DNA from 3 places in the Rhodopseudomonas telluris genome. Region 2 is predicted to be linked to each of the others. Evidence: predicted binding sites of a transcription regulator. Region 2 holds the regulator's gene; each other region holds the start of a gene.
The links. Region 2 encodes LexA, which represses DNA repair genes until DNA is damaged. Its sites were predicted from a motif close to TGTTCNNNNTGTGTTCNG; they were not measured.

Region 1 (10,167 bases), on a different contig from region 2:
TGTTGCTGCGCCGTTTTGCCGGGCGGCACGGGTTCGTCGGGATAATGATATTTCAGCTCGTTCAGCGTAAACGTAATGCGATCGGCGAAGCGCAGCGTCTCGGCGATAGCATCGGGATCATGGAGGAACAGCCGCGCCATTTCGGCGGCGGGCTTGAGATGGCGTTCGGCATTGCCTTCCAGCCGGCGCCCCACCTTGCCGATCGTGGTCTTCTCGCGCACGCAGGTGAGCACATCCTGCAGCGGACGCCGCGCCGGATGGTGATACAGGACATCGTTGGTGGCGATACACGGCACCTTGGCGGACGCCGCTATCCGCCGCAGCCGATCCAGCCGCCGCTTGTCGTCGCCGTGATAATAAGGCGCGAGGCCGAGCCAGATATTTCCGGTGTTGAGCGCGGTGAGACGCGTGAGCGCGGATGCGATGGTCTTGGTCTGGAAGCGATAGGACGGCATCACGACCAGCAGTATTTTCGAGCTATCAACCGTGACCTTTCCACCGTCATGCCCGGGCTTGACCCGGGCGTCCACGGACGCCAGCACGGCCTTGCTCGGAGCCGTGGATGGCAGGGTCAAGCCCGGCCATGACGACGTGGGGAGGTGGTGGATAGTAGCTGAAGGCCGATCGCTAGGTGGCGCAGGCTCGTGGACGAACTCTTCCAGGTCTCCAAACGTCAGATGGCACTCGCCCTTCTCGGCGCGCAGCTTGCCGGTGCTGAGCAGGCGGCAGAGCCGGCCGTAGGCGGCGCGGTCGGTCGGATAGGCGAGCAGATCCGGCGTTCCGTCGATGAAGCACAGCCGGGTGCCGATCAGCAGTTTGGGTTTGTGGATCAGCTCCTTATTGTCGAGTTCGCTGTAGGCGCGCACCACGCCGGCCAGCGTATTGCGGTCGGCGATGCCGATCGCATCGAGTTCGAGCTCGCCGGCCTGACGGACATACTCCTGCGGATGCGAACCGCCTTCCAGGAACGAGAAGTTGGTGGTAACGCCGATCTCGGCGTAGCGCGCGCTCATGGGCGTCTCGGTTTAGTAATTCGTAATTTAGTCCGTCATTGCGAGGAGCACCCGGATCGGCGCTTCGCGCCGTCCGAGCACGGGCTCCGCGACGAAGCAATCCAGTTCAGTGCACGACGCTATGGATTGCTTCGCTTCGCTCGCAATGACGGGGAGAGGTCATGGCCTAGAGCTTAACTCCACCTCACGCGAACAGCCCGTGCATGTACCAACGCGGCTGGCCGGTGCCGTCGGACTGCGGCATCACCTCGATCGCATAGAGGCCGTCGCGATACAGCCAGAACCGCGCGCCTTCCTCGTCCTCGATGCGGAAGTAATCGCGGGTCAGGCCGGGCTCGGCGGCGCGCCACCATTCGGCGGCGATCCGCTCCGGGCCTTCGGCGCGGGTGACGCGGTGGGTGACGCGGCGCCAGATGAACTGCGCCGGTGGGCCGTCCGGCACGCCGGCCAGCACCTCGATCGGCTCGGGCTGTTGCAGCAGCCGCAGCGGGCGCAGCGGCGGCTCGTCGGCGCGCGCCGGCCATGGCGCATCGTTACTATCCGGCGGGCAATGCTGCACCGGCACGGCGAGCGCCACGCGCTCGGGAATATGCGTGTCCTGCGGCAGATAGCGGACGACGCGCCGTGCCCCGAGCCGCGCCGCCAGCGTATCTGCAAGCAGGGCCACGTCTTCGGCCTGATGCGCGGTGGTGTCGAAACCGCGCTGCGCCTCGGTGGTGGGTACGCTGACGCTGGCGGCGAGCCGGATCAGATCGTAGCCGAAGCCGGGATCGAGCGGATCGGCCAGCGCGTCGAGCTTTTCGGCAAACAGTCGCTGCACCACCTCGACCCGCGTCACCGGCTGGCCGGTCTCGACGCTGATGCTGCGCACCGCGCCGTCGCTGCGGAAGAAGCTGGCGACGAGCTGCCGCGCGCCCTTACCGCTCCGCTCCATCGCGGCGATCAGCAGCTTCGCCAGCCCCAGCAGCGTCGGCAGAATGACGTCGGTGGTCGCGACCGGCTCGGGGAAGCGCTTGTCGATGACGTAGTCCGGTGCCGGCTTGCGCGGTGAGATCGGCGCGTCGTCGTCGCCGGCCGCCTGGCGCAGCACCGCGACGAACCCTTCGCCAAACCGCGCCGCGAGTTCGGAGGATTGCCGCGCCAGTACCTCGCCGATGGTCCTGAGCCCGGCGCGGCGCAGCCCGCGCACGGTCGCCTCATCGACGCCGAGCGCCGCCACCGGCAGCGGCGCCACCGCTTGCGCCTCCTCGCCCGGCGCCACGATAGTCCGCGGCGCGCCGCGGGTCAGCGCCCGCGCCGCCACCGCCGTGCCGGCGATCGCCGCACTGGTTGCGAAGCCCTGCCGCGTCAGCGACGCCGTCAGCATTGTCAGCAGCTTCGCCTCGTCGCCGAACAAATGCGCGCAGCCGGTGATATCGAGCAGCAGCCCATCGCTGCCATCGAGCGCCACCAGCGGCGTGAAGCGATCGCACCAGTCGGCGATCGCATGCAGCAGCAGCGCGTCGGCATGCGGATCGTGATCGATCACCTCAAGCGCCGGATGCATCGCCCGCACGGTGGCGAGCGGCATGCCGGGCAGCACGCCGCCCTGCGTCGCCCGCACGTCGCAAGCCACCACCACCAGCGCGTTGTCGCGCTTGGCGGCGACCACCCGTGGCGCGCGCGAGGCATCAACCTGCGAGCCGCTGCTCGGCGGAAGTAACTGACGTTCGAACCGATCGGTCGGCAACCTCGGCAGCCACAGGCCGAGAATGCGTCTGCGGTTCACGGAAGTGGCACGCATCACAATTCCATTCCATGATCCAATGGCCGGTCTGGCCGTGACGATTGCGGATGAGCGAGGTTTCGAGCACCGGAGCCCCCCAGTCTTCGCTCGGCGGCGAATGCGCCGCGCGCACCATCCAGCGCGTCTCCGCGGTCGAGGCCTGCGGCGCGGCGGCGATGCGCAGCATCAGCGCGGTGACGCCGCTGTCCTGCGCAGCCAGCGTCAGTTTTCGCGAGGCGACCTGATCGAACGCGCGGGTCTCGCCCCACAGTTCGGTGATCACCGCGCCAAGGCCATTACACGCCAGCGCATCGGCGGCCGCGCGCAGCGCGCTGTCGGCATCGTGCGCCCGCACCATCACCAGCCGGCGCGGATCGAGGCCGAGTTCGGCGAGGCCCTCCATCGCCAGCTCGCCGTTTTCGCGCGCGGAAAAGTCCTGACGGATCCACAGCAGGAAGCGCTGCTCAGCCAGCAGCCGCGCCACGCCCGCCGTGAAACCAGTCGCCGCCGCGCTGTGGTGACCGTCGCAAAACACCTCATGCAGCGCGCCCTGCACCAGCCCGCCCTGCAGCACGGCGTCGGCCTCGGCGTGGCCGAGCGGCACGCGGCGCAGCGTTTCGGTCGTCCCGCTTTCGAGCCGGTCGATTTCGCCCTTCAGGCGCGCAAGCATGCTGTGGCGCGCGCCGTCCATGCGCCGCTCCTTTTTCCGTTGCCGTCACGAGATTCGATGAACCCGTTGCCGGCTCATTTGTTCATGATATGTTCTAATAAAGCCCTAGCGTGATGGGGAGTCAATCGGGATCGGCACGAGGTCCCGCGCCAAATTTTTTCCCGAGTTGAATCAAGGAGATTCCCAATGGACGTGCAGCGCAAGCTGGCCATCCTGGCAGATGCGGCCAAGTACGACGCCTCCTGCGCCTCGAGCGGCACGGAGAAACGCGACAGCCGTGACGGCCGTGGGCTGGGCTCGACCGCGCCCGGCATGGGCATCTGCCATTCCTACGCGCCGGACGGCCGCTGTATCTCACTGCTCAAGGTGCTGCTGACCAATGCCTGCAACTACGATTGCCTGTATTGCGTCAACCGCGCCTCGTCGAACGTGCCGCGCGCGCGCTTCACCGTCGACGAGGTGGTGCAGCTCACGCTCGATTTCTATCGCCGCAACTACATCGAGGGGCTGTTCCTGTCGTCAGGCATCATCCGCAGCGCCGACTACACGATGGAGCAGGTCGTCGAAGTCGCGCGGCGGCTGCGGGAGGAGCACCACTTCCGCGGCTATATCCATCTCAAGACCATCCCCGAGGCCGACGATGCGCTGATCGCCAAGGCCGGCCGCTACGCCGACCGGCTCAGCATCAACATCGAGGTGCCGGAGGAGAACAGCCTGGCCAAGCTGGCGCCGGAGAAGGACGTCCGCGCCATCCGCCGCACCATGGGGCGACTGCGGCTGCGGCTGGATGAAGCGACTGAAGCCAAGGCCGAGGCGCGCAAGCAGCCGAGCCGCGCCCGGCCGCCGCGCTTCGCGCCGGCCGGGCAAAGCACGCAGATGATCGTCGGCGCCGACGCCGCCACCGACCAGACCATTCTGGACACCAGTGCCAATCTCTACGGCTCGTACAATCTCAAGCGGGTGTACTACTCGGCGTTCAGCCCGATCCCAGATTCAAGCCGCGCGCTGCCGCTGGCGGCGCCGCCGCTGGTGCGCGAACATCGGCTGTATCAGGCCGACTGGCTGATGCGGTTCTACGGCTTCGATGCCGGCGAGATCATCGATCCGGCCGCAGGCATGCTGTCGCTGGAGATGGATCCCAAGCTCGCCTGGGCGCTGCGCCATCGCGATCGCTTCCCGCTCGACGTCAACCGCGCCAGCCGCGAGGAATTGCTGCGGGTGCCCGGCTTCGGCCGCAAGGCGGTCGACCGCATCATCGACACGCGTCGCTACAGCGCCATCCGCACCGCGGACCTTTCGAAACTCCACATCCCACGGAACAAGGCCCTGCCCTTCATCGTTCTCCCCGACCACCGCCCGCCGAGCTACCTGCTCGACGGCGCACGCTTGGCGGAGCGCTTCAAGCCGAAGGCGCAGCAACTGGGATTCGGGTTTTGAGGTTTAGCGTCATTGCGAGGAGGCGCAGCCGACGAAGCAATCCAGCGCCGTGCACTGGGCTGGATTGCTTCGCTTCGCTCGCAATGACGGGGATGGGTGATTAACTCCAAGCAAAGCCGTCATCCTGAGGTGCGAGCGCAGCGAGCCTCGAAGGATGAGCTACAAGCGCTTGGAGCCCATCCTTCGAGGCCGCCGCTTTGCGGCGGCACCTCAGGATGACGATGAACAAGTGGCAACGACGAAATAACAAGTCGCTCAGGGAGAGAAGCAATCACCGCCATGCACGCCATCCGCCTCGACAGCGACACCGATTTCGATGGTTGGCGCACGGCGGCGCGGGGGTTGGTGTTGGCGGATGTGGCGCCGGCGGATGTTACCTGGACGGTGGCGGGGGACGAGCCTGAGTTGTTCGATGCGCCGGGGCTGGCGCCGGGAGCAGCCGCTTCAGGAACCGGGGCGTTTGCGGAGGCGCCAGCGCCTTTCGATCAGTCAGCGCCGCCGACGCAGCCGGCATCGCCATCCTCTGACGCAACCGCCCCCTCTCCTACTCCGACCTTCAACGTCCCCGCCCGCTTCGTCGAGCTGGCCAAGACCGCCATCCTGCATCGCGATCCGCAACGCTTCGCCTATCTCTATCAATTGCTGTGGCGGCTGCGCGCCAATCCCGAGCTGATGTCGATCGCCACCGACCCTGACGTCGCGCGGCTGCAGGCGATGGCGAAAGCGGTGCGGCGAGACGAGCACAAGATGCACGCCTTCGTCCGCTTCAAGGAAATCGGCCGCGAGCCGAAGTCACGCTACGTGGCCTGGTTCGAGCCCGAGCACCACATCGTCGAACTCGCCGCGCCGTTCTTCGCGCGCCGCTTCGCCGATATGGCCTGGTCGATCCTGACGCCGGACGTCTGCGCGCATTGGGACGGCCACGCGATCGCAATCACGCCCGGCGTGGCAAAATCGATGGCACCGTCGGAGGATCGGCTGGAGGAAACCTGGCTGACTTACTACGCCAGCATCTTCAATCCGGCGCGACTGAAGACCAAAGCCATGCAGGCCGAGATGCCGAAGAAATATTGGCGCAACCTCCCCGAAGCCAAGCTGATCAAGCCGCTGATCGAGGACGCCGAGCGCAAGACCCACGCGATGGTCGCCGCCGAGGCGACCGCGCCGAAGAAGCCGCAGCGACAGGAACAGCCGATGACGACAGCCAAGCACAGCGGCGATACGCTGGAGGCGCTGCGCGACCAGGCGCGCGATTGCCGCGACTGCGACCTGTGGCAGCCGGCGACCCAGACCGTATTCGGCGAAGGCCCGCAGCACGCCACCGTGATGCTGGTCGGCGAGCAGCCCGGCGACAAGGAAGACCTCGCCGGCAAGCCGTTCGTCGGCCCCGCCGGGCAGATGCTCGACCGCGCGCTGGCCGAGGCCGGGGTCGACCGCAGCAAGACTTACGTCACCAATGCGGTGAAGCATTTCAAATTCGTGCCGCGCGGCAAGATCCGGCTGCACCAGAAGCCGAACACGCCCGAGATCAAGGCGTGCCGGCAATGGTACGAGCGCGAACTCACCGTCATCAAGCCGTTGCTGGTGGTGGCGATGGGCGCAACCGCGGCGCAGAGCGTGCTCGGCAAGGTCACGCCGATCAATGCCAACCGCGGCCATCTGATCGAGCGCGACGAGGGTCCCCAGGTGCTGGTCACCGTCCACCCGTCCTACCTGCTCCGGCTGCCCGATGCCGACGCCAAGGAACGCGAATACGCCCGCTTCGTGGACGACCTCAAAATCGTCGCGGCGCATTTGAAAAAAGCTCATGCGGCTTGATGCAGTTCCGCAGCCGCCGCTGGTCCGTCGAACAGAAGCCACTAGGCCCCCCTGACAAACGCGACAATTCCGCGCAGGCGGCGCGATGGCTTTTGATTCAACCGAAACCCAACGACTTTCAGTAACCGTCGCGATCGCAACGGGTTGAGCGGAGCCGCCGAACCGGCTAACCCTGCGGCGCACTGCTGCACTGCAGAGCAGCGCCTGCAGCAAGACCAACAACAACCTGCGAGGAACTTGATGTCCGCTCTCTCCCGCACGATCGCCACCCTGGCGACCGCCGCTCTGCTGTCCGCCGCCGGCGGCCAGGCGATGGCGCAGAAGAAATACGGCCCCGGCGCCAGCGATACCGAAGTCAAGATCGGCAACATCGTGCCCTACAGCGGCCCCGCGTCCGCCTATGGCAGCGTCGGCCGGGCGCAGGACGCCTACTTCAAGATGATCAACGACAAGGGCGGCATCAACGGCCGCAAGATCGTCTACATCTCTTACGACGACGCCTACTCGCCGCCGAAGGCGGTCGAGCAGACCCGCAAGCTGGTCGAGAGCGACGAAGTCCTGTTCATGTTCTCGCCGCTCGGCACGCCGTCGAACACCGCGATCCAGAAATATCTCAACGCCAAGAAGGTGCCGCATCTGTTCCTGGCGTCGGGCGCCACCAAGTGGAACGATCCGAAGCGCTTCCCGTGGACGATGGGCTGGCTGCCGAGCTACCAGAGCGAAGGTCGCATCTACGCCAAGTACCTGATGAAGGAGAAGCCGGACGCCAAGATCGCCGTGCTGTACCAGGGCGACGATTTCGGCAAGGACTATCTCAAGGGCCTCAAGGACGGCCTCGGCGCCAAGGCCTCGCAGGTCGTGATCGAGGACAGCTACGAGCTGACCGAACCGACGGTCGACTCCCACATCGTCAAGATCAAGGCCGCCAATCCGGACGTGCTGGTGATCTTCGCCACGCCGAAATTCGCCGCGCAGACCATCAAGAAGGTCGCCGAGCTGGCGTGGAAGCCGATGATGATCGTGCCGAACGTCTCGGCCTCGACCGGCAGCGTGATGAAGCCCGCCGGCTTCGAAAACGCCCAGGGCATCATCTCGGCCTCCTATGCCAAGGACGCCACCGACAAGCAGTGGGAAAACGATCCGGGCATGAAGGCGTATTACGAGTTCATGGCGAAGTACGCGCCGGACGCCAGCCGCGCCGACAGCTCGTTCATGACCGGTTACAACATCGCCGAGACCGTCGCGGTGCTGATCAAGCAGTGCGGCGACGACCTCACCCGCGAGAACGTCATGAAGCAGGCGGCCAACCTGCAGGGCGTGCAGCTCGGCGGCCTGCTGCCGGGCGTCAAGCTCCAGACCTCGGCGACCGACTTCGCGCCGATCGAGCAGCTGCAGATGATGAAGTTCGAAGGCGAGAACTGGAAGCTGTTCGGCGACGTCATCGAAGGCGAAGTCGCCGCGCCGACCGGCGGCTAGTTGACCTACCCGGTCATTCCGGGGCGCGAGCGCAGCTCGCGAACCCGGAATCCCGAGGTTATCGCCGACTTTTCAACTTGATCATCGAGTCCTCCGCGGTCACCGCGGAGGACTTTTTCGTACTCGGCTTCCGCAACTCTCTTCCTTCCCTCGTGGCAGAAGGTGGCACGGACGCAGCCCGTGCCGGATGAGGGGGGCGCGCCAGCAGGTCGGACGCGTGCGTCAACAGCATCGCCCTTAGACCTCTCACCCCCGTCGCTGCGCAACGGCACCCTCTCCCACAAACGGAAAGGGTTGCAGCGGCGCCGTGCCTCACGCTCTTGCCGCCTCGCATTGTGCCTGCCACAACCGCGGCATGACCGATCACCGCCCCCTGCTCCGCGCCATCTTCGATGCTGCCGTTGCGGCAGCGCACCCCGACCGCATCCTCGCCGCGCAGCTGCCGCCGGCGCCGCGCGGCCGGATCGTCTGCCTCGCCGCCGGAAAGGGCGCCGCCGCGATGGCCGCCGCCACCGAGCGGCATTATCTCGACACGCTCGGCCTCGATCCCGCGCGCCTCATTGGCATCGCCACCACACGCCACGGCCACCGCGTGCCGACCCGCGCCATCGAGGTGATCGAAGCCGGCCATCCGATGCCCGATGCCGAAGGCCTGCGCGGCGCCGAAGCCAGCCTCGCGCTCGCAGCCACCGCCACACCGGACGACCTACTGCTCGTGCTGCTGTCCGGCGGCGGCTCGGCCAACTGGATCCTGCCCGCCGAGGGCATCACGCTGGCGCAGAAGCAGCAGACCACGCGTGCGCTGCTGCGCTCCGGCGCGCCGATCGGCGAGGTCAACGCGGTGCGCAAGCATCTGTCGCGGATCAAGGGTGGCCGCCTCGCCCGCGCCGGGCAGAACGCCGCCGAAATCGTCACGCTGGCGATCTCCGACGTGCCGCGCGACGAACCCTCTGCCATTGCGTCGGGGCCGACCGTGCCGGATCCGACCACGCTCGCCGACGCCCGCGCGCTCGTCGCGCGCTATCAGCTCGATCTCGACGACGCGATCCGCGCCGCGCTGGACGATCCGCGCAACGAAAGCGTCAAGGCCGGCGACGACGCCTTCGCGCGCGCTCGCTTCGCCATCATCGCGACGCCGCGGCAATCGCTCGACGCCAGCATCAAGGTCGCGCGCGACGCCGGCTATGAGGTCGTCGATCTCGGCGCCGACCTCGAAGGCGAAGCCCGCGACGTCGCCGCCTCGCACGCACAACTCGCGCGCGAGGCCCGTGCGGCGGGCAAGAAGCTCGCGATCCTGTCCGGCGGCGAACTCACCGTCACGGTGCGCGGCAACGGTCGCGGCGGCCCCAATCAGGAGTACGCGCTGGCGCTGGCGCAGCATCTCGCCGACCTGCCGGAGGTCGCGGCGCTCGCCGCCGACACCGACGGCGCGGACGGCGGCGCCGGCAACGCCACCGATCCTGCCGGCGCCTTGATCGACGCCCGCACCTTCGCGAAAATCGAAGAGCTGCAGCTCGATCCCGCCGCGACGCTCGCGAACAACGACGCCACCACCCTGTTCGAACACACCGGCGACCTGCTGCTGACCGGCCCGACGCTGACGAACGTCAACGATATCCGGGTGATTTTGGTGTGACGACGTCAGGCGCTTCAACCGGCGCGCCCTCATCCTGAGGAGCCCGGCGCAGCCGGGCGTCTCGAAGGATGGGCCACACGCACGACAATCCACCACGACGCCGGCGCCGTGCCGCCTCATGGTTCGAGACGGCGCTGCGCGCCTCCTCACCATGAGGGACCAAGGCTGCGACCCGTCCGATGCCCGGCGACGGACGCACTCATTGCGTAGCTGTCTGAGAACGACAGCCAGTTCGAACCCCGCCCATTTGCGGGGACGCCCTGACTAACAGCCGCCGCTACTCCGCCGCCTTCACCTCGCGCCGCTCCAGCGACGACAGCGCGTGCAGCAGCACCGTGCGGATCTTGTCGCT
Region 2 (10,167 bases):
CGTCAGCGATGCCGGCGTGTTCGGCGACATCCTCTGCGCCCGGATGGTCAAGCGCGGCATCACCGCGCTGATCACCGACGGCGTGGTGCGCGACCTCGAAGGCGTCCTCGGCACCGGCCTGCCGGTGTGGTGCAACGGCGCAGCGGCGCCGCCTTCGGTGGCCGGGCTGACCTTTGTCGGCTGGGGCGAGCCGATCGGCTGCGGCGGCGTGGCGGTGTTCCCGAAGGACATTATCGTCGCCGACCAGGATGGTGCGGTGCTGATCCCGCAGGCGCTGCTCGACCACGTGCTGGCCGAAGGCCCGGAGCAGGAGCGGATGGAAGGCTGGATCGTCGAGGAGGTCAACAACGGCGCCGTGCTGCCGGGGCTCTATCCGATGAACGCCGAAACCAAGGCCCGCTATGCGGCGTTCAAGGAAAAGGCGGGCAAGGCGTAGCGCCGGGGAGACCGACATATGGATATCTTCGCAGCTGGCTCGCGTCCGACGCAGCGTGCCTCCAAGGACTATTTCACCGGCACGGTTTGGCAGGACCCGATCGTGTCGGCCCCGGCTCCGGCGCGGCTGGCCGCGACTCGCGTCGCGTTCGAGCCGGGCGCCAGGACTGCTTGGCATACCCATCCGCTCGGCCAGACGCTTTATGTCGTATCCGGCGTGGGGCGGATCCAAACGCAAGGCGGTCCGGTGCGAGAGATTCGCGCCGGGGATGTCGTCTGGATCCCGCCGGGCGAGAAGCATTGGCATGGTGCGTCCCCGACCAACGGCCTGACCCACATCGCCATGCAGGAAGCGCTCGATGGCAGCTTCGCGACCTGGATGGAACAGGTCAGCGAAGCTGATTACGCAGTTTATCCAACAGCTTAAGCCGGGCAGTTCCATCAAATTCCGAGTGGTGGATATGGGGTTGCCAGCGAGCTTCAATGGAACTTGAGCTGGCTCCAGTAAGACCTTCTGATGTCTCGTTTTGGCGTGCGGCGGTTTAGACTTGCGAGTGCCGTTCGCCGCTGTTTCTCTCGTAATCTCAGCTCTTTCGCCGCTGTCTTGGACTCGTTATGAAGGCGGTTCGTTTGCAGGCGATGCGCGTCAGGAGAATACCAATGGCAGCCAAGGCGAATTTCCGGGGATCGTTTACCGCCATGGTCACGCCGTTCAAAAAGGACGGGTCGCTGGATGAGCAGGCGTTTCGCGATCTGGTGAACTGGCAGATCGAAGAGGGCACGCACGGTCTCGTGCCGGTGGGGACGACCGGCGAAAGCCCGACGCTGAGCCATGACGAGCACAACAAGGTGGTGGAATGGTGTGTCCAGGAAGCCAAGGGCCGAGTGCCCGTGATCGCCGGGGCCGGTTCGAACTCGACGCGGGAAGCCGTTGAACTCGCCAAGCACGCCGAGAAGGCGGGAGCCCAGGCGGTGCTGGTGGTGACGCCCTACTACAACAAGCCGACCCAGGAGGGCATGTATCACCACTTCAAGGCGGTGAACGACGCGATCGGCATCCCGATCATCATCTACAACATCCCGCCGCGGTCGGTGGTCGACATGTCGGTCGAGACCATGAGCCGGCTGTACGAGCTGAAGAACATCGCCGGCGTCAAGGATGCCACGGCCAATCTCGGCCGCGTTTCGCAGCAGCGCCATGCAATGGGCGCCGACTTCCTGCAGCTCTCGGGCGAGGACATGACCGCACTGGCCTATATGGCGGCGGGCGGCCATGGCTGCATCTCGGTGGTGTCGAATGTGGCGCCGAAGCTGTGTTCGGACCTGATGGGTGCGGTGTTCGCGGGAGACTACGCGGGCGCACTGAAGATCCAGGACCGTCTGGTGCCGCTGCACGATGCCGTCTTCAAGGAGCCGGGCGTCGCCGGCGCCAAGCATGGACTGACGCTGCTCGACCGAATCCAGGAAGAGGTCCGGCTGCCGCTGATGAAGGTGACCGAGCCGACCGGCAAGGTGATCCGGGCGGCGATGATGCACGCCGGCTTGCTGAACTGATCTCCGCCGCCCGCAGCAGTCGGGCGCCGTCAACAAGAAGCTCCGGGGAAGCGCGATGCTGAAGGAATTCCGTGAGTTCGCGATGAAGGGCAATGTCGTCGACCTCGCGGTCGGCGTCATCATCGGCGCCGCATTCGGCGCGATCGTCTCTTCGCTGGTCGGCGACGTGATCATGCCGGTAATCGGCGCGATCACGGGCGGCCTCGATTTCTCCAACTACTTCACGCCGCTGTCGAAGGCGGTCACCGCGAACACGCTGGTCGAAGCCAAGAAGCAGGGCGCGGTGCTGGCCTGGGGCAGCTTCCTTACGCTGACGCTGAACTTCCTCATCGTCGCCTTCGTGCTGTTTTTGGTGGTGCGGGCGATGAACCGGCTGAAGCGGAAAGACGAGGCGAAGCCGGCCGAGCCGCCGAAGCCGACCCGGGAGCAGGAACTGCTCACCGAGATTCGCGATATCCTGAAGAGCGGCAACCGCCCGCAGGTCTGACCTGCGGGGCGGCGATTACGAGGTTCAGCCGCAATGGCCGACAAGAACGAACGTCCGATCAAGGTGGTGGCCGAGAACCGCAAAGCACGGTTCAACTACGCGATCGAGGATACGATTGAGGCCGGCATCTCCCTAACCGGCACCGAGGTGAAGTCGGTGCGCGGTGGCAAATCGACCATCGCCGAATCCTATGCCGACTCGCGCGGCGGCGAGATTTGGCTGATCAACGCCACCATTCCCGAATATTTGCAGGCCAACCGCTTCAATCACGAGCCGAAGCGGCCGCGCAAACTCCTGCTGCACCGCAAGCAGATCAACAAGCTGATGGGCGCGGTCGAGCGCCAGGGCATGACGCTCATCCCGCTGAAGCTGTATTTCAACGAAAAGGGCCGCGCCAAGCTGCTGCTGGCGCTGGCCAAGGGCAAGCAGCTCCACGACAAGCGCGAGACCGAGAAAAAGCGCGACTGGAGCCGCGAGAAGGGCCGCCTGCTGCGCGCGCGGGGCTGATCGCTCACCAGGCAAGGTGAACCGCGGCGCGCCGGAGCGCGGGCGAGGGACAGCAGAGGGAATGACGATGTCGCAGCCGAACTTGCAAGACGTCGACTGGTCCTTGATCCCCGCACCGGACGATGACGGCGCCGCCGCGCATCTGCCCGGCATGACGCTGCCGTCGCTGGCGCTGCCCGCCACCAGCGGCGAGACCGTCGATCTGTCGAAGCTGCCGGAACTTACGGTCGTGTTCGGCTATCCGCGCACCGGGGTCCCAGGCCAGATCTCGCCGGTCGATGACTGGGATATGATCCCGGGTGCGCGGGGCTGTACACCGCAAACCTGCTCGTTCCGGGATCTGTTTGCGGAGTTGAAGGCAGCCGGTGCTGCCCAGGTGTTCGGCCTATCGACGCAAAGCACTGACTATCAGCGCGAGATGGCGACACGGTTGCATTTGCCATTCCCGGTGCTGTCCGACGAGGCGCTTGCGCTGGCGACCGCCGTGAAGCTGCCGACGATGCGGGTCGCGGACCTGACGCTGCTGAAGCGGATCGCGTTGATCATCGACAGCGGCCGCATCGTCCACGTGTTCTATCCGGTGTTTCCGCCGGACCGGAATGCCGGAGACGTGCTGGCGTGGCTAAAGGCCAATCAGCGCTGAGATCGTCGCTGCCCTGATCGATCGCGATTAGTACTTGCGGTACAGCCCAACCAGCTTGCCCTGAATCCGGACGCGGTTGGGCGGCAGGATGCGAACCTCATAAGCAGCGTTGGCGGGCTCGAGCGCGATGGAAGCGCCGCGGCGACGGAAGCGCTTCAACGTGGCTTCTTCCTCGTCGATCAGCGCCACCACGATGTCGCCGGTATCGGCGCTCTCGTTGCGCTGGATCAGCGCCATGTCGCCGTCGAGGATGCCCGCCTCGATCATCGAATCGCCACGCACTTCCAGCGCGTAGTGTTCGCCAGCGCCCAGCATTTCCGGTGGCACGCTGATGGTGTGGCTGCGGGTCTGTAGCGCCTCGATCGGTGTACCGGCCGCAATCCGTCCCATCACCGGAACGGCGACATTGCGATCCGTCTCGTGCTCCACCGGCTGCGGGCTCGGCGGGCGGACCTTGCCGAGATTGCCTTCGATTACGCTCGGGGTGAAGCCGCGCCGCGCGCCGCCCGCGTTGCCGCCGAGATCAGGAAGCTTGATCACCTCGATGGCGCGCGCGCGGTTTGGCAGACGGCGGATAAAGCCGCGTTCTTCGAGTGCCGTGATCAGGCGGTGAATGCCGGACTTTGAGCGCAGGTCCAGCGCGTCTTTCATCTCGTCGAAGGAGGGCGGCACGCCGGCTTCCTTCAGCCGTTCGTTGATGAATTTCAGCAGCTCGAATTGTTTGCGCGTCAACATCCCGACCATTCCCCAATTTGGCGACGATCGCCATCTTGTCCGTCATCACCGTGCGTCATCACCGTGCGTCATTGCGTCGTGAAGCTTGAGCCAATGAGGCGACATGAATCGAAACAAATCATGAACGAACACTATATGTTCGGTATGTGTTCCGCAACCTCTTAATTTGAGGTCAACAAATTCATCGATCGCTATAGGGGGAGCTTAAGGATCTGACAGTTCGCTCCGGCCTCTGCGGCCGGGGCATGGGGCGGCCGGATGATCAGCGCTTGTGCAGCCGACAAGCGCGCCAGCAGCGACGAATCCTGGTGGTCGACCGGTGTGGCGACCAGACGGCCGGCGTCGCTCGAGCTGACGTAGGCACGCAGATAGTCTTCGCGCTGATCGTTGGCGGAGAGTGGTGAGCCAAGCGAGGCCGTTTCGGGGTGATGCATGGCGTTGCGCATTCCGGACAGCGCGCGCAAGAGTGGCACCATGAACAGGAAGGCGCAGACATAGGACGACACCGGATTGCCGGGGAGGCCGATCACCCGCATCGCGCCGAGCCGCCCGTGCATCATCGGCTTACCGGGCCGCATCGCGATCTTCCAGAACGCAATCTCGGTGCCCTCGGCTTCGAGAGCTTGTTTGACGAGGTCGTGGTCGCCGGCGGAGGCCCCGCCGGTGGTGACGAGCAGGTCGACGCCGAGATCGCGGGCCCGCCGAATGGCGGCGGTCGTCGCGTCCATCGTATCGGCGGCGATACCCAGGTCTGTGACGTCGGCCCCTTCGCTGCGGGCGAGAGCGCGTAGCGCGTAGCCGTTTGAGTAGACGATCTGTCCGGGTTGCAGGCTGCTGCCCGGCATCACCAGCTCATCGCCAGTGGCAAGCATGGCCACACGCGGGCGGCGATACACGGGGAGAGCCGGGTGGTTCATACCGGCGGCGAGCGCCAGGTCACGGTCGCTCAGTCGAGCCCCCGCGCGCAGCAGGATGTCTCCCTCGCTGAAATCAACGCCGGCCGGCCGGATGTGGCGGCCGCGGCGCGCGGCCTCGGTGATGGTGACCTGGTCGCCATCGCGCACCGTGTCTTCCTGGATTACCACGGTGTCGGCGCCTTCGGGAATCACGCCGCCGGTGAAGATGCGCAGCGCCTGGCCAGGGCCGACGGATTGGGCCGCCGGCCGGCCCGCGGCGATCTCGCCGATCACGGTGAGCCGCGCCGGCGCGGTTGCCACGTCTTCGGCGCGCACCGCATAGCCGTCCATCGCCGACATCGCCTGCGGCGGCTGCGTCCGCAACGCCGCGAGATCGTGCGCCAGCACGCGCCCGTGGCCGTCCTCAAGCGCGACGGCCTCCGTGGCGAGTCCGCCAGCGCTGTGGAGGACGGCGGCGAGGGCGTCGGCAACCGGCATCAGCGCCATCGGGCGGCTCCGGACGGGGTGAGGAAAGACTGCTGGGGTACAGGTGCGGAACGGCTCATGCTTCGGCTTTAGGTGCGCTGCGCCGCTTGCGCAAGATGCGGCAAGCCGATCGATCCGGCAGCGCGCCCAACGAAATCCTAATTGTCGGGCGGGGGCACCGGGCGGTAGGACCATCATCTTGCAGGGACGTGCCAGCGGTGGAGCGCGCAGATGGGTGATGATTTCGCGAAATGGCTGCTGCGGATCGTCGGCGTGATCGGCCTGATCGCCTTCGGAACCACCTATGCGGTCCGGCACGATTGGAGCAAAGGCTGGATGCCGTCGGCCAATCCGGACTATGCGCCGCCGGCGGCGAGTGCACCGGAGGAATCGCCGGCTGCCCGGGTGCCGGCACCGGTGCCCGCCGCCAGCGCGCCGGTGGCCGCGCCTGCTACGGCCCCATCCGCAGCTCCAGCACCGGGGGCGCCCCGCGCCTACGTGCCGTGTCAGCCGATCGGCCGCACCGCAAAGGGCGAGCTCGTGTATTCGATGGACTGCCGCGCACTGCCAGCGCAGTAACGATGAGTCATCACGCTTGGTCGGAGGCCGGCTCGTCCTTCGGCCGCACCATCACCGGCAGGTAAACCGCGGCGAATTCCGGGGGCAGGCGGCGTGGGCGGCCGCTCGACATTTCGATGCAAACCAGTTGCCAGCGCCCGCGCATGACGGTGGCGCCGTCGCTTGGGCGGATCAGCTGGAAGCGCCGCTCCATCACCAGTTTGCCGTCACTGCCGTAGATCCAGGTCCCGAGCAGCAGCTCGTCGCCGAGATGGCTCGGCAGCAGGTAGTCGTATTCGCCCCGTCGGATCGCCATCGCACGGTCGATCCGCTGCCAGTCGGCAAGCGCGAGTCCGAGCGCCTCCGAATGCGCCCAGCCGACGCTGTCGCACCAGCGCACATAGACCGAGTTGTTGGTGTGATTGAGCCCGTCGATGTCGGCCGGGCCGGGCACCATGGTTAGTGTGAACGGGCTCGGGTGATCCCAGGCTAAGTCGGTCGCAGCAACGGTCATGGCCATTCGTCAGGTGCGGTTCGGGCAGGTCACGACAGCCCCAGTTGATCGAGCGCCTGCGCGACGTCCGCGCTGGAGCGGACGTGCACGGCCTTGAGGCCATGCTCGCGCGCGGCTTCGATGTTTTCGGCCAGATCGTCGAAGAACACAATGCGGTCGGGGCGCACGCCGATCTCCCTCACGACGAAATCGTAAGCTGCGGCGTTTGGTTTGCGCAGACCGATCCGCGACGACAGGAACAGTTCGCGGAAGTGGACCAGCAAATGCGCGTAGTGCTCGGTGAAATGCGCGACGTGGGCATCGTTGGTGTTGGAGAGCGCGTAGAGCGGCAAATGCTGCGCGGCGCGCGCAAGGAGGGGCCCGATGCCCGGCATCTCGCCGATGAAGATCGCATTCCAGCCTTCGCGCAACGCGTCGTCGGAAAGCCGTAGTCCCAGAACGTCCCGGACTGCCGCAAAGAATTCCGCATCGGTGACGTGTCCGGTCTCGTAGCGATGAAAGGTGTCGTTGTTCGCAAGGCGCATCATCATCGCCGATGGATCGCTGCCAAGTTCGACGGCCCAGGCCTTCAGTGTTCGCGCCAGATCGAAGTCGATCACCACGCGGCCGATATCGAACAACAGTGCATCAGCCGCGCCGGGAGACAGGGAGGTTTTCATACCAGAGACCTAGCAGGATCGAGGCGCCGGGGCGAGATGCCGACGGAAGTCTAGTATGGTGCGGAAACATTGAGGAACAACGACAACCGTTTTTTCACGCGTGCCATTCTAGAACCTTGAAGCTGCGGGGCGATGCTTGGTTCGAGACTCGACATACGCGGCGCCGGATCCATCAGCAGCGATCGCCATGCGCGTCGGACGTCACCACTCGTTTGCCACGTGCTCGATGTCGGATCATTACCGATGTTGAGTGGAAGTGGCCGCGCGGGCGGCAAGAAGAAGGTCGAGGAAGAGCATCCCGGCGGGCACGGGTGGTTCGTGACCTTCGCCGATCTGATGGGCCTCCTCGTTAGCTTCTTTCTCGTCCTGGTGTCGTTCTCGACCCAGGATCTGCACAAGATGCAAATCGTCGCCGGCTCGATGCGCGACGCGTTCGGCGTGCAGCAGGAGTCGCGCTATTCAGGGGTGCTGGAGACCGACGGCGTGCCGGTCCAGGGCAAGGTTCGCAGCAAGATGAACGTGGCGCCCGACCAGTCGAGCGCAACCCCGCAACTGCAGGACGCCGGCGGTGCCGGCAGCGGCGCCTCGCAGGCGAAGTCCGAGCGCGAGTTCGCGCTCGCATCGGCATCGCTGCGGCAGGCCTTGCAGGACTCTCCCGAACTCGCCGAATTGTCGAAGAACGTCGTTTTCGAGGAATCCCCGGCGGGACTCAATCTGGAACTGACCGATCAGGACGGCCGGCCGATGTTTCCGGATGGGTCGGCGGTGCCCTATGAAAATGCACGGCTGCTAATCGCCCGCCTCGCCGGACCGTTGCGCGCGACGGCGCTGCGGATTTCAATCGTCGGACATACCGCCGCCGTGGCGGTTGCTGGCAACGAAGACTACGACGCTTTCGACCTCTCCACCGGCCGCGCCAATGTGGTCCGACAGATCCTGAAGCGCGAGGGACTGCCGGCGAACCGGGTGATGTCAGTGGCCGGGAAGGGCGACGGCGAGCCTCTCTTTCCGGAGGCGCCCACGATCGCCGCCAACCGGCGCGTGACCATCATCTTGCTGCGCGAAAACCCGCCGCTGCCGCCGGACTTGCAACGCTGACGCGCCTGACGTCAGAATGCGACGCCGACGCGTCGGTCGCGCTTCCAGACCATGCGACACTTCTTTTTCGTGCCGCCGTGCAGCAGTTCGAAACGTTGGGGCAGGGTGATGTTGGCGTTCAACTCGACGCAGGCGCCACCAGCCGAGTAATCGACCACATTGCAGGCCACGACCGGCAGCTTTGGACCGACGATCAGGCTCGCTGCACTTGCGTTCGGGCGTACACGTGCAAATCGGCGCTCTTGTCTCATCACCCAGTCTCGCGCTGCCGGTGAAAATACCTTCGCGCAGAGATTGCACCCCGAAGTTGTTAAATTCTGTTTGCGCCGAAATCCGACACGCCGGGACAATGCAGGATTGTCCCGGCGTAGACGGCTTGATGATAAACAAATCGTTTAGGCCCGGACTGCCGCTTACTTGCCGGGCTGGATCGCGATCCGCTTGGCCGAAGACGGCGCGGGGCCGTTCTTCGGCAAGGTCACCGAGAGAACCCCGTTCTTGAAAGAGGCGCTGACATTATCCGCCGCAATGACCGCGTCGATCGGGATACGGCGCTCGAACTTGCCATAGAAGTGCTCGCTGAACCGCTTGTCCTTATCCTCGGTAGCCGACGTCTTCTCGCCACGGATCGTCAGCGCGCCATCGTCGAGCAGGACTTCGATATCCTTCTCCTCCATGCCGGGGACTTCGGCCGAGATCGTCAGCTCTTTCTCGGTGTCGGCAATTTCCAGCTTCGGCCATGAGCCGCTCAGCGCCGGGAAGCGGTTCGCCAGCCCCGGTGCATCGAAGCCGCGGAAGACGTCGTCGAACAGCCGGTTCATTTCGCGGTGCAGCGACAGAAACGGATCGCTGGTCAAGGACGGGACAGCGGACTGACTACGCCCCCAGGGAATCATCTCGCGCACATTCATGGATGCCTCCTCATTCCGATCTTGCTCATTCGAACTGAGAAACCAGAAGCGCACCCGCGCCGTCGCGGGCGCGCCTTCGATCTGGGAACGCTCTCGATGGCGTCAAGAGGGGAGCTGGTACACGGATGCGCAGGTCCGCAAAAATTTCGTGGTGGGGTCTTGAAAGGGCGGCCGACTTTTCTAATTTTCGAACCGTCCCGTTCTGAAAGGAGTAGCTCGGGAGGATAGCAATGCAGATGACGACCGATACCATCCCGGAGATCCGCGGTGTTCCGGGCATCCTCGACCATCCCGCTCTCGACCGTCCCGCAACGGGGTATGACCACCCCGATCAGGTGCTGCGCGACGACGCGCTGGGCACCGCGGACAAGCGGGCCATTCTCTCCTCATGGGCGTCCGACGCCAACGCGATCGAGCAGCGGCCGTGGCTGCGCGCGGTGCCGGGTTCAAACCGGACCGTTCCGCTCGCCGCGATCCTGGCGGCGCTGCGCCGGCTCGACGACGACGAGCCGCCGCCGAAAGGCGGAGCTGCGATCAGGCTGAACAGTGTGGACCACCGCGACGACGGTCTGCCGTTCGAGCACAGCGAGCCAGTGGGGAGGAGGCACTATGGTCTGGCGCAACAATCAAACCACGTTCGATCCCGCGTGCTGCCCCGTATGCGGCGCGACGATGCGGCTCGCG
Region 3 (10,167 bases), on a different contig from region 2:
CTCGAAGCCGGGCTTTGTCTCTACGGCCACGACATCGACACCACGACGACCCCGGTTGAAGGCGCGCTGAGCTGGTCGATCCAGAAGAGCCGGCGCTCCGGTGGCGCGCGGCCGGGCGGCTTCTTCGGCGATTCGGTGATTCTGCAGCAGCTGGGCGGCGGCACGTCGCGCATTCGCGTCGGCCTGCGGCCGGAAGGCCGCGCCCCAGTGCGCGAAGGCGCGCCGCTGTTCGCGAGCGCCGATGCGGCCGAGCCGATCGGTAGCGTCACCTCCGGCGGCTTCGGCCCCAGCCTGAACGCCCCGGTGGCGATGGGCTATCTGACGCGATCGCACGCGACGCTCGACACCCAGGTTTTCGCCGAGGTGCGCGGCCAGCGTCTGCCGCTGCGCGTCGCCGCCATGCCGTTTGTTCCGAACACCTACAAGCGCTGAGGATTCCGCATGACCACCCTCTACACCTCCGATCACGAATGGCTGAAGATCGAAGGCGACGTCGCCACCATCGGCATCACCAACTACGCGCAGGAACAGCTCGGCGACGTGGTGTTTGTCGAGCTGCCGAAGGTCGGCCGCAGCGTCAAGAAGGCTGAAGCCGCCGCGGTGGTCGAATCGGTGAAGGCGGCCTCGGACGTCTACGCGCCGATCTCGGGCGAGGTGCTCGAGGTCAACGAGACGCTCGGCACCGAGCCGGCGCTGGTGAATTCTGACGCCGACGGCGCCGCCTGGTTCTTCAAGCTGAAGATCGCCGACAAGAGCGAACTCGACGGCCTGATGGACGCCGCCGCCTACAAGGCCCACACGGCTTAATAACAAGCCGTCCGTTCGCGTGAATTCGTCATTGCGAGCGAAGCGAAGCAATCCAGCTCCGGGGCACTGAGCCCCTGGATTGCTTCGTCGCTTCGCTCCTCGCAATGACGCGGTTGAGCATTTCTCGAAACGAGGACCAGAGCATGCCGCATCGCCGACCGATCGACGCCGCCAATGACTTCGTGCGCCGGCATATCGGGCCGTCGCCGCAGGACATCGGCGCGATGCTCTCCACCGTCGGAGCCGGCAGCCTCGACCAGCTGATGGCCGAGACGCTGCCTTATGCGATCCGCATCAAGGAGCCGCTGTCGCTCGGCGCGCCGCTGTCGGAGACCGAAGCGCTCGCGCACATGACCGAGCTGGCGGCGCAGAACCAAGTGTTCACCTCGCTGATCGGCCAAGGCTATTCGGGCACGGTGCTGCCCACCGTGATCCAGCGCAACATTCTGGAAAATCCCGCCTGGTACACGGCCTACACGCCGTATCAGCCCGAGATCAGCCAGGGCCGGCTGGAGGCGCTGTTCAACTTCCAGACCATGATCTGCGACCTCACCGGGCTCGACGTCGCCAACGCCTCGCTGCTCGACGAGGCCACCGCAGCCGCCGAAGCCATGGCGCTCGCCGAGCGCGCTTCCGCGGCGAAATCGAAGGCCTTCTTCGTCGATCGCGACGCCCATCCGCAGACGCTGGCGGTGCTACGCACTCGTGCCGAGCCGCTCGGCTGGACCATCCTGGTCGGCGATCCCGAGACCGATCTGGACGCCGCCGACGTGTTCGGCGCGCTGCTGCAATATCCCGGCTCGTCGGGCGCGCTGCGCGATCCGCGTTCCGCGATCGCCAAGCTGCACGAGAAAGGCGCGATCGCCGTGATGGCCGCCGACCTGCTCGCGCTGACGCTGATCACGCCGCCCGGCGAACTCGGCGCCGACATCGCGATCGGCTCGGCCCAGCGCTTCGGCGTGCCGATGGGCTATGGCGGGCCGCACGCCGCCTATATGGCGGCGCGTGACAGCCTGAAGCGCAGCCTGCCCGGCCGCATTGTCGGCCTGTCGATCGACAGCCACGGCCAGCCGGCGTATCGGCTGGCGCTGCAGACCCGCGAGCAGCACATCCGCCGCGAGAAGGCGACCTCGAACATCTGCACCGCGCAGGTGCTGCTGGCGGTGATCGCCTCGATGTACGCGGTGTATCACGGCCCCGACGGCCTCGCTGCGATCGCCCGCCGCGTCCACCGCCGCACCGCGACGCTCGCCGCCGGGCTGAAGCAGCTCGGCTTCGCGCCGGTGAACGAGACGTATTTCGATACGCTGACGGTGGAGGTCGGCGACAAGCGCGACGCCATCGTGGCCCGCGCCGAGGCCGAGACCATCAACCTGCGCATCAACGCGACGTCGCTCGGCATCGCGCTCGACGAGACCACGACGCCGGCGACGGTCGAGGCGCTGTGGCGCGCGTTCGGCGGGGCGCTCGACTATGCGAGCGTCGAGCAGGATGCGTCGGACACGCTGCCGGCAACGCTGACGCGCAGCAGCGATTACATGACGCAGGCCGCGTTCCAGGACTATCGCTCCGAGACCGAACTCTTGCGCTACATGCGCAAGCTCAGTGACCGCGACCTCGCGCTCGACCGCGCGATGATCCCGCTCGGCTCGTGCACCATGAAGCTGAACGCCACCACCGAGATGATGCCGCTGACCTGGCCGGCATTCGGCAGCCTGCATCCGTTCGTGCCGCGCGCGCAGGCGGAAGGCTATCACGCGATGTTCGCCAAGCTCGAAGCCTGGCTGGCCGAGATCACCGGCTATGATGCGGTGTCGCTGCAGCCGAATTCCGGCGCGCAGGGCGAATATGCCGGCCTGCTGGCGATCCGCGGCTATCATTTGTCGCGCAACGAACCGCATCGCAAGATCTGCCTGATCCCGTCCTCGGCGCACGGCACCAACCCCGCCTCGGCCGCGATGGCCGGCATGGATGTCGTGGTGGTCGCCTGCGACAGCCATGGCGACGTCGATGTCGACGATCTGCGCGCCAAGGCCGAAGCGCATTCGGCGAATCTCGCCGCGGTGATGATCACCTATCCGTCGACCCACGGCGTGTTCGAGGAACACATCCGCGAGATCTGCGACATCGTCCACGCCCATGGCGGACAGGTCTATCTCGACGGCGCCAATCTCAACGCGCAGGTCGGTCTCGCCCGGCCCGGCGACTACGGCGCCGACGTCAGCCACCTCAATTTGCACAAGACGTTCTGCATTCCGCATGGCGGCGGCGGCCCCGGCATGGGGCCGATCGGCGTCAAGGCGCATCTGGCGCCGTTCCTGCCCGGCCATCCGGCCGAGGGCGAGCCGACCAGCGGCGTGCTGCACGGCGGCGGCACGGTGTCGGCCGCGCCCTATGGCTCGGCGTCGATCCTGACGATCTCCTACATCTACATCCTGATGATGGGCGGCGCCGGCCTGAAGCGCGCCACCGAGATCGCGATCCTCAACGCCAACTACATCGCAGCGAAACTGCAGCCGCATTTCCCGGTGCTGTATCGCAACCTGCGCGGCCGCGTCGCGCATGAATGCATCGTCGATCCGCGACCGCTGAAGACCACCACCGGCGTCACCGTCGACGACATCGCGAAACGGCTGATCGACTACGGCTTCCATGCCCCGACCATGAGCTTCCCGGTGCCGGGCACGCTGATGATCGAGCCGACCGAGTCGGAATCGAAAGCCGAGATCGACCGGTTCTGCGACGCGATGATCGCGATCCGCCGCGAGATCGCGCAGATCGAGGAGGGCCGCTTCAAGATCGAGCAGTCGCCGCTGCGTTTTGCCCCGCACACGGTGCACGACGTCACCTCGGCGGAGTGGACGCGGCCCTATCCGCGCACGGAAGGCTGCTTCCCGGCGCCGCATTCGCGGACCGACAAATACTGGAGCCCGGTCGGCCGCGTCGACAACGTCTACGGCGACCGCAACCTGGTCTGCTCCTGCCCGCCGATCGAGGACTACGCACTGGCGGCGGACTACGCGCGAGCCGCGGAGTAAGCGCGGTAGTGGAGAAAGCGAGGCAACGGGTCGGCGGAAACGTCGACTCGGGACCGGGCGCAAGGAGAATGACCGCCACGGCCGCAGTGCCGGAAAAATCCGCATGCCGGGCGCATCGCGTCGAACGTCGACATCACCCAAGGCGTCGTTGGCGGGCCTGACCCGGCTATCCATCCGCTCCGCAAGAGGCCGTCCTGCAGCGCGCTGCGCGCGCGATGGATGCGCGAATCAAGCCGGCGCATGACGGGGATGGATGACGCAACGCCATACCCCAGAATCTCCCGTCATCACCCGCGAAGGCGGGTGATCCAGTATCGCAGAGCGTTAAGCAGAAGCCCGACCTCTCAACACGCGCTCTGGAATACTGGGTCGCCCGCCTTCGCGGGCGATGACAGCCGATTTTGCTGTTTCAGCCTCAGCCTCAGCCTCAGCCTCAGCTCAAAAATGCGGCGAGCGCTGCGGGATCCCCGGCAACAGGGGGCGCAGCGCTCGCCGTCTTGAATTTCCTCAGCGCGGAGCGTTGTCCGCGCTGTCGTTCACAGCATCGCCGATGCCTCGGCGCCAAGCCTTATTCGTCGACCGGCTCCTCGCCTTCGGCGTCGCTCTCGGGCGAGCCGGCGAGGATCTGTTCGGCGATCAGGCCGGAGTTCTGCCGGATCGACGCTTCGATCTTGGCGGTGAGATCCGGGTTGGCGCGCAGGAACGCCTTGGCGTTCTCACGGCCCTGACCGAGCCGCTGGCTGTCGTGCGAGAACCAGGCGCCGGACTTCTCGACAATGCCGGCCTTGACGCCGAGGTCGAGGATCTCACCCATCTTGGAGACGCCCTCGCCGTACATGATATCGAACTCGACCTGCTTGAACGGCGGCGCGAGCTTGTTCTTCACCACCTTGACTCGGGTCTGGTTGCCGACGACTTCGTCGCGCTCCTTGATCTGGCCGATGCGGCGGATGTCGAGGCGGACCGAGGCATAGAACTTCAGCGCATTGCCGCCCGTGGTGGTCTCCGGCGAACCGTACATCACGCCGATCTTCATCCGGATCTGGTTGATGAAGATCACCATCGTGTTGGACTTGTTGATCGAGGCAGTGAGCTTGCGCAGCGCCTGGCTCATCAGGCGGGCCTGCAGGCCGGGCAACGCGTCACCCATCTCGCCTTCGAGTTCGGCGCGCGGCACCAGCGCCGCCACCGAGTCGATGATCAGCACGTCGATCGCGCCGGACCGCACCAGCGTATCGGCGATCTCAAGCGCCTGTTCCCCGTGGTCCGGCTGGGAAATCAGCAACTCGTCGACATTGACGCCGAGCTTGCGGGCATAGACCGGATCGAGCGCGTGTTCGGCATCGACGAAGGCGCAGATGCCGCCCTTCTTCTGTGCCTCGGCGACGCAATGCAGCGCCAGCGTCGTCTTGCCCGAGGATTCCGGCCCGTAGATCTCGACGATGCGCCCCTTCGGCAGACCGCCGACACCGAGCGCGATGTCCAGCCCGAGCGAACCGGACGAGATCGTCTCGATATCCATCGAGCGATCGTTCTTGCCGAGCTTCATCACCGAGCCCTTGCCGAACTGGCGCTCGATCTGAGACAGCGCGGCGGACAGCGCTTTGGATTTGTCCATGGAAGAACCTTCGACGATACGCAGGGCAGTGGGGGCGGAAGCCATGTGATGCTCCTTATGGACGGGATTCGCCGGTGGGACAAACCGCGAGGGGCCGATAATCAATGGATAAGAACGTACACTCTTTGTTCTCTGTTCGCAATATGTTCTTTGCAGATAATCACGGCCGCCACCCATCGCGATCCACCGTCACCGCCTCGCTAGATCGGTTGGAATCGCGATTTTTGCGTGAAACCCGGCCCGACTCGGCCCGTAATTGATTGGGGACAATGCTCACGGAATAGGACAGCGCACCTTTAGTCGTATGTGGGAGCCCATCGGCACAGAAAGCTTCGACGTGCAGCTGGAACTGGCAGTCATTGTCGACGGCCGGGTCGAGTGGACCATGGAGCCGTGCCGGCGGGTGATCGGCGGATGGGTGCACTGCGAAACCCATGAATTCGTGCCGCGGCGACCGACGCATTGGCGGCCCGCGCACGCGACCTCGCGGCTGGGCTTTGCCCCCCTCCCCGAGATCACAGGTTTGCCACAAGACCCGCACCCCGAGCCCTGAGCGCGCGCCGTTCATCGTTTCTCAATCGTCCCCACGCAGAACTAGGGGATGACCATGCAGCTCGCTCCGACCAAGCCGCCGGACAAGATTCGGGTGCTGTGTACCAAGTGCCGCGTGCCGTTCCGCGAGAAGATCCGGAACATCCGCGAAGGCGTTCAGGTGCAATGCCCCAACTGCAACAAGCTGATCACCTTCTCGACCGACTCCGCCGATCTCGGCGTGCAGCGCGCTTTCACCGAAGCGCGACGGATCAAGAACGGCATGATGCTGTCGATCAACCGGAGCGACGGAACGAATTGAGCCGCCGCGCCCGCAATGATTCCGGCATGCTTTCTAGCGCAGGCTCTGAACACCCCACATCACCAGCAGCATCGCCGGAATGCACGGCACGGCCCATTTCGCCCAGGCAATGAGGCCGCTGGCGACGCTGGAACGAAAGGCTGCGATCAGCCGATAGGTCACGATGATCCAGGGCAGAATGATCCCGACCAGGATGGCGTCCACGTACCACGTCATAGCAACAACTCCCGTGCTTTCTCGGTACCTGCTTAACGTCTCGGCGCGCCAGTCCCCATCCACCAATGGAATCATGACGCACGCATCCGGCCTCGGAGCCGGCGAAATGGAACTTCCACCGCCCGCGAGACTTGTTGTCCCGGTCGATGCCTGTGGCAGGGGTTCGTCTTGGAAAATTCGATCGTGATCCTGGTCGTCGAAGACGAACCAATGATCCAGAGTGTCGTACAGGAAGCCCTCGAAGAAGGTGGTTTCAAAGTCGAAGTGGCCGCGTCGGGCGAGCAGGCTCAGCAGCTGCTTGAGGATCCGCAGCGTTTCCGTGCGGTCCTGACCGACGTCAATCTCGGCCGCGACCGCCTGGATGGATGGGACGTCGGCCGAATCGTCCGGGAGATCGATCCGGGCTTTCCGGTGGTTTACATGACCGGCGACAGCGCCGCCGAATGGGCCTCGCGCGGCGTCCCCAACAGCCTGCTCATCACCAAGCCGTTCGCGCCCTCGCAAGTGGTGGCGGCAATCACCCAATTGCTCAACAATCCCGCCCCCGGCGCGCCGCAGGGCGCTTGAACGACGATCCGGACAAAGACCAAGGCTGCATGTAAGGCTTCACCTTACAACGTCAGTTAAATTATGTGCGTCCTCGTCTGTGCCTCTCGGATCGACAGCCATTCTCAGGCGCTGTATTTTTCCACCATTCGCTTCATCGCAGTCAGTTCATGCCGGTCGCGGACCGGATGGTTCAGTGCCTGAAACGAACGGGGACAACACCATTGGACAAGTTTGTTCGCGAGGAAAACCTCAAACTCTATCGCCGCCTGCTGTCGGAAACCCATGACGAAGAGCGACGCCGGGTCCTGATGCAGTTGATCGCGAACCTCAGCGAGCGCGATCGGCCGAGCCGTGGCGGAACGTGATGCGGGCCTTTGTAGGCAGCACAGTGGCGTGACAAGTTCTCCGAGCGCCCGCGATGCGATTGGCGCGTGGTTACGCTCCAACGCCGGAGGCTCTGCAGAGCGCTGCAAACACAGAGGTATTTGATTCTAAGCAATGCGAGCCGCACCTCGCTGGATAGCTTACCAGCCGTCATTGCCGAGCTTTCTAGAGGTGGGGAGTTCCGACGCTGACGGGAGCCCCGAACATGGCCTCGTTCGGGGCTCTTTCATTTTGGCCTGCCGGTACGCCGAAACTGCGCCACGGAAAATCGATGCACGCGCAGCTTCTGCAGCGTGTTCGCTCTTGCGCCACTCCGTCCCGATCGATCGTCTTGCGCCATCTCAAAGTTTTGAGCCCGGTTCTGACCTAGACGTCGAATGCTCGGCAGGTTTCCAGACCATCGCTGATGGCCATCGCCGGAGCTTCGACAGCGCGGTCATCGTGCTCCTGCCCGCGGCTGCTACGGGTCGATTATTCACAGGGGGATGGGCAGATGCGTCTCGGGACTTTGATCGGACTGACGGCCGCGGCTCTTGCGCTGGGCGGATGCGACCTCGGCCAGGGAACTCCGGGCCCGCGTGGCGAACAGGGCCCCGAAGGTCCCGCCGGACCACCCGGCCCGGCCGGCAAGGACGGCGTCTCGGCCTCCAGCATCCGCACCGTGACTTCTGCCAGCTGCGTTTCGAACGGCTGTCCGACGAGCTGCGACAGCGGCGAAACCCTGGTCTCGGCGCTGTGCGTCGGCAGCTCCTCGGCACGCTTCAGCGATACGATCACGGTCGAGCGCGGCGTGCTGACCGCGCGCTGCGGTCCGACCTCGAGCAGCATCGTGGTGAGCTGCGCCCGGCAATAGCCGCTAGACAAACCTTCTATCCGTCCACGCGTTGCAACGTCCGGTCGGCATCCCTGAGGATCCCGCTACCGGGCGTATGCGCACGCTGCGCATTGCCAAGAATTCACGCTAGTTTTGAGGTGTAAGAATACTACAGTTGATCTAGATCAAAAGACGAAGAGGCCTGGCCGGCAATGGTCCAGAAAATTCCCGCAGAGCTCCGGCCCTGATGCCTCATGTGATCTACAAATGTCCGCGGACTGCCATGAAGGTTCAGGCCTGGGTTGCTGAGGACATCACCCCTCCGACGGCCACCACCTTCGAACTGATCCGCTGTCCCGCCTGCACGCAGGTCCACTTCGTCAACCGTGTCGACGGCAAGCTGCTGGGCGATAAAAGCTGACGCGCGCCTCCGCCGCGCCCCTGCGTTTGCATCGGGAGATGCGAGCATAGGCAGGCAAGAGCCGTGCAAGCCGCGCCCGAGAACGTGCTCGGTTTCGGCGTGTCTCTTGTCAGGAGTGTCCGCGTGCTGACCACCGCCCGCACACAGTTCTGAAGAGCGCGATCGCGCTAATCGGAGCGGCGCGTGTCGCCGTCCTGCAGCCGCGCCTTGTCGGGCGACACGGTACTACGCAACGACGGATAGACTTCGATGTGGCCGTTGTAGTTGATGAAGCCGAGCTTGCGGAACTTGTTCATGAAGTGACTGACGCGCGAGCGCGTCGTCCCGATCATTTCAGCCAGCGTTTCCTGGCTGATATCAACAGGCAGCGACTTCGCACTATCACCTTCGCTCAAATCCGCGAGCAGCAGTAACAGTCGTGCCAGACGCTTCTCGCTGGAATTGAACAGCTGATCGATCAGGTCTTCTTCCACGCGGCAATTGCGCTTGAGCAGGTGCGTCATGAAAACTTCGCACATGCCGGGCTCGCGCTGGATGGTAGTAATCAGCATCGGACCGGTCAGCGCCGTGACCATGCAGTCTTCAAGCGCCACGGCCGTCGACAAGCGTCGCCGTCCGATGAGCGCGCTCTCGCCGAAGAACTGCCCGGCTTCGAGGATCGCGACGACGCCTTCCTTGCCCTGCTCCGACATCACCACGAGCTTGACGCGCCCCTGCTGCAAATACAGCACGCTGTCGGCCTTATCGCCTTGCGCAAAGATGCTTTGGTGCTTGCGGAATTGCTGGATCGTCCGACCCGGTCCCGCGCTACTCAGAAACGCCATTGGATCGAACGCCACATCGAGAGACTTCACGTGTTGTCCTACAATCGCGAAATACGACCTCCGCCGTGTAGGCGCCGATAGCCGCGCGTCGAAACATTCGCCGCGACGGTCCATCAACATCAATTTCAAAGAAAAATCTGTGCCGTTTTGACCACGCTATTCGACGGTGGTCGTAGTTGGCACTGAAATTAGTTCGCAGCCTGTCCTGATTTCTTCGACTTCGTAGTCGCAGTCTTCGGCTTGGCGGATGCAGCCTCGTTGCTACGCACGTCACCCCAGGGATCGTTCGGAGCTTTGGCATCCGGAATCTTGCGCAGTGACTCGCGATAGGCCTTTTCGCGGATGGCGTCCTGCGCCTTCTCCTCGGGCGACTTGTGCTGAATCTCGGGAACCAGATTCACGTGCGGGGCCTCCTGGGCCACGGCCACCGCGGGCCCCATCAGCAAAACCAACACCGCTGCGCCGCGCAGTACCTTCATGTCACTTCCCTCTTCTTGCGGCAGGCTGGCGCCGCCATCAGAGGCGATCGGACCTGCAAGACTTCGGCGACTGCGTCCAATCCTCCCAGATTGGACCACAGCGGGTACAACCATTGAGGAGAATTGCCGCAGCAACGACGCCGAACACGAGTATCGAACGCTTG

Region 1: a site for LexA is predicted at 3,528-3,545, ahead of ACFFJ6_RS12805 (ImuA family protein). Genes of this name have one in related genera too.
Region 3: a site for LexA is predicted at 5,597-5,614, ahead of recA (recombinase RecA). Genes of this name have one in related genera too.

The regions. Positions count from the first base shown of each region.
Region 1 is NZ_JBHLWM010000005.1:267,508-277,674, forward strand. Features, by position in the region: gene ACFFJ6_RS12795 (error-prone DNA polymerase) at 1-1,013, opposite strand, end outside; gene ACFFJ6_RS12800 (Y-family DNA polymerase) at 1,198-2,796, opposite strand; gene ACFFJ6_RS12805 (ImuA family protein) at 2,684-3,469, opposite strand; gene ACFFJ6_RS12810 (putative DNA modification/repair radical SAM protein) at 3,635-4,885, shown strand; gene ACFFJ6_RS12815 (UdgX family uracil-DNA binding protein) at 5,165-6,703, shown strand; gene ACFFJ6_RS12820 (ABC transporter substrate-binding protein) at 6,944-8,179, shown strand; gene ACFFJ6_RS12825 (glycerate kinase type-2 family protein) at 8,535-9,815, shown strand; gene ACFFJ6_RS12830 (adenylate/guanylate cyclase domain-containing protein) at 10,093-10,167, opposite strand, start outside.
Region 2 is NZ_JBHLWM010000008.1:663,675-673,841, forward strand. Features, by position in the region: gene ACFFJ6_RS20510 (ribonuclease activity regulator RraA) at 1-436, shown strand, start outside; gene ACFFJ6_RS20515 ((R)-mandelonitrile lyase) at 455-862, shown strand; gene dapA (4-hydroxy-tetrahydrodipicolinate synthase) at 1,096-1,989, shown strand; gene mscL (large conductance mechanosensitive channel protein MscL) at 2,045-2,476, shown strand; gene smpB (SsrA-binding protein SmpB) at 2,510-2,983, shown strand; gene ACFFJ6_RS20535 (peroxiredoxin) at 3,051-3,626, shown strand; gene lexA (transcriptional repressor LexA) at 3,654-4,361, opposite strand; gene ACFFJ6_RS20545 (molybdopterin molybdotransferase MoeA) at 4,553-5,764, opposite strand; gene ACFFJ6_RS20550 (hypothetical protein) at 5,975-6,322, shown strand; gene ACFFJ6_RS20555 (acyl-CoA thioesterase) at 6,333-6,815, opposite strand; gene ACFFJ6_RS20560 (HAD family hydrolase) at 6,845-7,474, opposite strand; gene ACFFJ6_RS20565 (OmpA/MotB family protein) at 7,718-8,572, shown strand; gene ACFFJ6_RS20570 (PilZ domain-containing protein) at 8,584-8,823, opposite strand; gene ACFFJ6_RS20575 (Hsp20/alpha crystallin family protein) at 8,986-9,483, opposite strand; gene ACFFJ6_RS20580 (hypothetical protein) at 9,714-10,167, shown strand, end outside.
Region 3 is NZ_JBHLWM010000005.1:466,203-476,369, forward strand. Features, by position in the region: gene gcvT (glycine cleavage system aminomethyltransferase GcvT) at 1-432, shown strand, start outside; gene gcvH (glycine cleavage system protein GcvH) at 442-807, shown strand; gene gcvP (aminomethyl-transferring glycine dehydrogenase) at 951-3,845, shown strand; gene recA (recombinase RecA) at 4,414-5,508, opposite strand; gene ACFFJ6_RS13700 (hypothetical protein) at 5,801-6,016, shown strand; gene ACFFJ6_RS13705 (hypothetical protein) at 6,071-6,316, shown strand; gene ACFFJ6_RS13710 (hypothetical protein) at 6,350-6,532, opposite strand; gene ACFFJ6_RS13715 (response regulator) at 6,701-7,099, shown strand; gene ACFFJ6_RS13720 (hypothetical protein) at 7,249-7,446, shown strand; gene ACFFJ6_RS13725 (hypothetical protein) at 7,959-8,318, shown strand; gene ACFFJ6_RS13730 (hypothetical protein) at 8,563-8,700, shown strand; gene ACFFJ6_RS13735 (Crp/Fnr family transcriptional regulator) at 8,868-9,524, opposite strand; gene ACFFJ6_RS13740 (hypothetical protein) at 9,713-10,003, opposite strand.